DNA from 2 places in the Thalassotalea psychrophila genome. Region 1 is predicted to be linked to the other one. Evidence: predicted binding sites of a transcription regulator. Region 1 holds the regulator's gene; the other holds the start of a gene.
What was found. Region 1 encodes FNR, which switches genes on or off when oxygen is low (the NO sensors DNR and NnrR bind a similar motif). Its sites were predicted from a motif close to TTGATCTAGATCAA; they were not measured.
Positions count from the first base shown of each region.

Region 1 (3,434 bases):
CTTTGATCTCAATGTAGAAGATGTGGAAGTTGTACCTGGCTGTGGTGTTAAAGGCAACAAAGATGGCCATCAAATATGCATAGGTAAAGTGAGCTGGGTTAAAGAATTCACCCAAATAGCCGAGCATCATCATAAAGCGCAATGCTTACTAACTGTAGACAATATTCTTGTGGCTTCGTTTTATATGGAAGATACTTTACGTGATAATACTAAATCTGTAATCAACAGCATGCGCTTAGCAAAAATTGAGACCTTGCTGATCAGTGGCGATAACAAAGCCGGAGTTAAAAACTTTAACCAACAAGTAAGCCTTGATCATACCTTTGATACTTGCAGCGCAAATGACAAACTACAGATACTAGCTGATAGGCAAAAATCAGGAAAAACCGTTGCTATGGTTGGCGATGGAGTAAACGATTCGCCGGTGTTTGCGCAAGCACATGTGTCAATTGCAATGGGTAGCGGCACTGAAATAGCTAAAAGTGGTGCTGACGTCATATTGTTAAACAATCATTTATCAAGTCTATTAAGGCTTAAACAAATAGCGAAGAAAACCTCTAATATCGTAAAACAAAATTTTGCCTGGGCATTGGCTTACAACGCCATTATTTTACCACTTGCTGTTTGTGGTTTTATTACCCCATATATGGCAGTATTAGGCATGTCAGCAAGTTCAATTATTGTTGTGACCAATTCATTAAGATTATTAAAGTAGATATACCATGAGCGTTATTTATATCCTTATTCCTATTGCTATCATTTTTACGGCTATTGCAATTTATCTATTTTTTTGGGCAGTTAAAACAGAACAATTTGACGATTTAGAAAAGCAAGGGATGAGTATTTTGTTTGACGATGATGCAAATATCGAACAAAGTAAACCCTCATCACCTAATGATGATAAATCAAACAAAGTTGATCATTAACATTCTATGGAATTAGATTTTTTATCCGCATTTTTCATTGGCATTGCCGGCGCAGGCCATTGCGTTGCCATGTGTGGAGGCATTACGACAATGCTTACTGCATCAATCGCAGACAAATCTAAAGCCAATATCCCCCTTATTTTAGCGTACAACTTTGGCCGTATATTCTCTTATGCAGTTGCTGGTGCTATTGCTGGTTTTACGGGTTCGTTAGCGGCTAAATCACTTGGTTTTCCTATATTATGGTTAAAGGTTATAGCCGCATTATTTGTGATATTTTTAGGGCTTTATATTGCTAAATGGTCATTTGCATTAGCAAAGGTTGAAAATATAGGTAAAGTTCTATGGAAATATTTACAGCCACTAAGCAAAAAGTTTATACCGGTAACTAATGTAAAACAGTCATTATTTTTGGGGATGGTATGGGGATGGTTACCGTGTGGATTAGTTTACTCAACGCTAACTTGGTCTATCGCTAGCGCTTCTTGGTACAACGGTGCATTAATCATGTTAGCTTTTGGCTTAGGTACATTACCTGCTTTGCTTACTTTGGCATCTGGCTTCAAATTTGTAACCCAAATGTTACGCTCTGATCAAATTCGTAAATTAACAGCTATTTTACTTATTTTTTACGGTTCATACTCGTTATTTATTGCTCTAGAACAAATATTCTAGTACCCTTCCGCTATTAACATTGGAAGTAGATTGTAAAGAAATATGCCGCAAATAATACCTATTGCAAATAACATTAAATGTCAGAACTGTAGTATCAGTGAACTTTGTTTACCATTTAGTTTAAATGAAACAGAGTTGAACTTACTTGATGATATTATTCAACGCAAAAAACCAATTCAAAAAAACACCCAAATCTTTAAAGCGGGCGAACAATTGCAAACCCTTTATGCAATTAGATCAGGTACGTTTAAAACATTTATTATTTCTGAGCAAGGTGAAGAGCAAATTACTGGTTTTCATTTAGCCGGTGATTTAATGGGATTTGACGCCCTTTCACTGAAGAGCCATCCTAGCTTTGCTAAAGCATTAGAAACATCAATGGTATGTGAAATACCTTTTGAAGTACTTGATACTCTATCAAGCAAAATCCCTAAACTTAAAGCTCAGATGATGAGCTTAATGAGTAATGAAATACAATGTAATAGTGAAATGTTGCTGTTATTAAATCGAAAAAATGCTGAAGAGAAGTTAGCAACGTTTCTTGCTAACTATGGCCGTAGGTTAGGTAATCGTCATTTATCTTCAGTTGAATTTAACTTACCAATGACTCGTAGTGAAATTGGTAACTATATTGGTTTAACCATTGAAACAATTTCTCGTTTAATGACACGCTTTCAAAAAGAAGGCTTGATCAAGGTCGAGAATAAATTCATTACAATTCTAGATAAAGACGGCTTATTTGAGCTGGCCGGTTATACCAAGTAATCCCATCTACCTACCTATTTATGCGTTGATTTATACCAAATAGATTTTTTGATTTAAATCAACGTATTAATAAACTTCCAATAAATTTTAATAACATATTTGTAACAATCGCCAGATCATATTAAGCTTATATCAGCTTAATTATTTTTATATTGGTGAACGTATGGAAAGTTATCAGAATATATTAGTCGTTATTGACCCTACAACGGAAGAACAAAAAGCATTAGCAAGGGCATGTACCTTAGCTAAACATTCCGGAGCTAAAGTCACCGCCTTTTTATCTATTTATGATTTTTCCTATGAAATGACTACAATGCTATCTGGTGAAGAACGTGAAGCTATGCGTGAAACTGTGGTTAAAGGTAGAGAAAATTGGTTAACTGATTTAATTGAAGATTTTGATTGTGATATTCAAACGAAGGTTATTTGGCATAATCGACCTTTTGAAGCTATTTTAGCTGAAGTAAGAGATAATAATTTTGATGTTGTCATTAAAAGCACACACGCACACCCTACCTTACAATCAGTAATATTTACTCCTACCGACTGGCATCTTATTCGTAAGTGTTGGGTACCATTGCTGTTAGTAAAAGAACATACATGGCCTGATAACGGCCACATCTTAGCTGCTGTGAATGCTGGCAGCGAAGAAGAAGAGCATCAATCGTTGAATAACAAAATTTCTGAAGAAGCAATCAATCTAGCTGAACTGATAAATGCGGATGTGCATTTTGTTAATTCATATCCAGGTACACCAATAAACATTGCTATAGAAATTCCAGAGTTTGATGCCAATGAATATAATGATGCAATGAAACAGCACCATGTGGATGTAATGAAAGCACATGGTGACAAATTTGACATGGCCGAGCAGTATTTACACGTTGAAGAAGGTCTACCAGAAGATGTTATTGAAAAGGTCGCTAAACAAATAGATGCTGAATTAGTGATTTTAGGCACAATTGGCCGTACAGGTCTGTCTGCTGTACTTATTGGTAATACAGCAGAACATGTAATAGACAGGCTCAACTGTGATTTATTGGCATTAAAGCCTGACGGCTACCAATC
Region 1 is NZ_CP134145.1:2,234,004-2,237,437, reverse strand. Features, by position in the region: gene RGQ13_RS09075 (heavy metal translocating P-type ATPase) at 1-715, shown strand, start outside; gene ccoS (cbb3-type cytochrome oxidase assembly protein CcoS) at 723-926, shown strand; gene RGQ13_RS09065 (sulfite exporter TauE/SafE family protein) at 933-1,601, shown strand; gene fnr (fumarate/nitrate reduction transcriptional regulator Fnr) at 1,644-2,366, shown strand; gene uspE (universal stress protein UspE) at 2,530-3,434, shown strand, end outside.

Region 2 (3,434 bases), 2.0 Mb from region 1:
CCAGGATGTGGTAGCGTATCAACTTCAATCATTGATTCTAACTTACGTTCTTTAGTATCAACTACAACCATTTTATTTGACGCGTTCGCTGCGATTTGGAAATAACGACCTGACGGGTCAAAGAAACCATCATGTAAGAATTCAGCAGAGCTCACCATAGTAACCGTTAAGTTATCTAGGTCTTTATAATCAACTTGCCACATTTGCCCGGTTTCTTTTACAGCAACCATAAATGCAGATTGAGTAGGGATAGTGTAGATAGCTGCTACGCGAGCTTCGTTGATAAACTCACCTTTAGTGTTATAGCCACGAGTTGACACAACTTTTAGAGGGTTTAATGTTACAGCATCCATGATTACGAAATGTGCAGGCCAGTAACCACCAGCAATAACGTATTTTCCGTCACCAGAAACAGCGATATCACGTGCGTCATATGCCATTTTAGTTTCTGCAACTAACATTTTATCAGGTGTTTGCCATAAATCGATTTTGTTCACTTTACCGTCACGACCAATGGTGTACCAGAAACGACCCACATCTTCAGCATGATCTATTGCGTGGTGCTCAGTACCTTTGATTACATGTACAGCGTAACCAGTATCGATGTGAGTAACGATTTCTTTAGTATCACCGTCAATGATTGCCGCTTTACCTGCATCACGTTCGATAACAACAAAGAAGTTTTTCCAGTTACGACCATGCATTGGTTTTGCCGGGTAATCTTTTGGAGCAACATACTCTTTAGTATGAGAGCGCATTTGCTCTAAAGACATTTCAGGTGGTACTGGTGGAGTCATTTGAATAAAGGTTGCTAAGTTTGAAATCTCTTGCTTTGAAAACAAATCATCAAAGTTATTCATTCCGCCTTCAGTACCTAGCGCAATAATTTTCTCTAAGCGCTTTTGACCTTTTTTTAAGGTGTTTTCAGGTTCTAAATTTTTACCTGTAGCGCCTTTACGTAGTACACCATGACAACCAGCACAACGCTGGAAATATTGTAATTGTGCTTTTTCAAAATCAGCTTCTGATAATGTAGGTTCTTCCGCAGAAACGGCAAAACTTAGGCCACTAACAGCCAGTCCAACAGCAACACTGAGTACTGAAACTCCATATTTTATTGCTTTCATTGATCTCTCTCCCGAGGTTATTTAAAAAAAAATGGTTAAGGCAGAGAATAAAATTAATATTGATTAAATTTACTTTTTAAATAGTCGAGAATCACTTTAAAAAGATTGCATAATCCCAATAATTTGGAACACAAAAACAACTTAATATAGAAGCTAACTTAACTACTTTATACGTTTCCACCTTCTGCAAATAACTATCCTCCAATAGAGAAAGAGATTATTTAACCTAGATCAAACTTTGTTAATGTTTTGAGTTAATTTGCTCTATTTTGTTAATAAACCTGTGTTTTTTGTTTTAAGATGGGTGAAACCACAAACCTAATTTAACCTTATTTATTTTATGGGTATGAACATGACTAATCGATACAAAGCATTAATATACGCCGCCTTAATAGGGCTGATCACAGTGAGCATTTTTCTTGGCTTTTTAATTGGCTTTGATAATAAAATATCTTGGTTGTTAGTTGCCTTATTAATAATTATTCCTTGGATTTATAACAAAAATAAACAAAACAAAATTATAAAATGGAAAGCCGAATATACTGTGGGAGTTAAATCTTTAGATCTTGACCATCAAAAGCTAATCACGTTACTGAACCAATTTAATACCGCATATGATTACGATATGGGCCATGCATTTGAGCACCAAAGTTTGAAAGATTTAATCGCATATACTGAATATCACTTTACTCGTGAAGAACAAATGATGGCTGATAGTAATTATCCTGATTTAGTTGAACACAAACAGCAGCATCAAATCATGATAGATAAAATTAAACAAATAGAGAAAAAATATGAAGACGTTGGGCATGATGCGTTTCAAGAAGTGAGTGAATTTTTAAGTGGTTGGTTAATTAACCATATTAACGGTACTGATAAACAATACACTGAACATTTAAATAGAAATGGTATTAGTTAATAATTGTGCTGCAATAACCCTCCCTTGCGATCGTGGTTCGGGAGGATAAATACTGCCTCGCACCAAAAAGCCCGTAACAATCATTACTTGTTACGGGCTTTTGTTTAGTTAAGTTGAATCGAATTATCTAGGCAAGTAAAAAACCATAATGATACAAAAAATGGCTATTAACCAAAAAGCTTTACCAAAAAATTTTACCCCTCGCTTTCTATCTTCAGGGTGAAATTCTGCGATTGGCATGCCACAGTTACTACAACTCTCATTATCATCTTGATTCATTGTTTGACAGTACAAACAAGGGATTTGATTATTACTCATAGACAATTCCTAGTTCGCGGTTAAACGATGATAAATTTGTGGTAGACAAACAGGTAGCTCGGCAGGGCTGTGCATAACTGTATAACTGTAGCGCCCAAAGATATAAGGTAAATATTCTTCCGCTTCTTGATCTACCGTAATACAAAATGGTTTTAAACCCGCTTGTTTCGCTTCGATAATTGCCTGCTTAGTATCCTCAATACCAAACCGGCCCTCATAATGGTCAATATCATTAGGCTTACCATCAGTTAAAATCAATAATAATTTTTGTGACGATTTTTGTTCAACTAATACCTTAGTTGCTTGCCTAATTGCAGCACCCATTCGGGTATAAAATCCTGGGCGAATGGCCTGTATTCTTCCGCGAATATTATCGTTGTATGGCTCTTTAAAATTTTTAATTAAACTAAAACGTACATGAGAGCGCTTTACTGATGAAAAGCCATACATAGCAAAGTTATCACCAACAACATTTAGTGCTTCACCAAATAACAACATACTGTCACGCACTACATCAATCACTCGCATATCGTTATCAATATATGAGTCTGTAGACATTGATAAATCAGCAAGTAGTAAGCATGACAAGTCTCTATTGTTGCCACGAAAACTTTGATAAAGGCCTTTTTCTGCTGTAGGTGAAATTTGACGTTCAACATGAAAATCAAGCCAGGCATTTAAGTCTAGCTCTTCACCTTGTGGTTGACCTTTTAACCAGTAGCGCATAGTTTGTAATTGCTCAAACTGAGCTTGTATATTTTTTGCTGTTTTTTGTAAGTGCACTGGTAGTGGTTTAGCGACAGAATCTTTTGGCAACATAGGTTGCAATAAACAACGATCATCAATTAATTGCTGTTTACGATAATCCCATTCAGGTAATTTAATTCCTTCACCTAACGGTAAATCATCCTCTGAGCTAGACGGTAAATCTAAGTCCAGTTTAATATTGGCACTCTTTTGGTCTTGCTGCTTAGATAACGTAATTTTATCTAAATCTTCGGCAACTCTTTCACCATCTTCATCTTCGCTGTCATCACTACCACGATCCATATTGGCAAATTCGCTCCAGG
Region 2 is NZ_CP134145.1:264,904-268,337, reverse strand. Features, by position in the region: gene RGQ13_RS01220 (cytochrome D1 domain-containing protein) at 1-1,127, opposite strand, end outside; gene RGQ13_RS01215 (bacteriohemerythrin) at 1,480-2,046, shown strand; gene RGQ13_RS01210 (DnrP protein) at 2,170-2,364, opposite strand; gene RGQ13_RS01205 (nitric oxide reductase activation protein NorD) at 2,374-3,434, opposite strand, start outside.
Region 2: the regulator FNR is predicted to act here: its motif matches at 1,349-1,362, upstream of RGQ13_RS01215 (bacteriohemerythrin).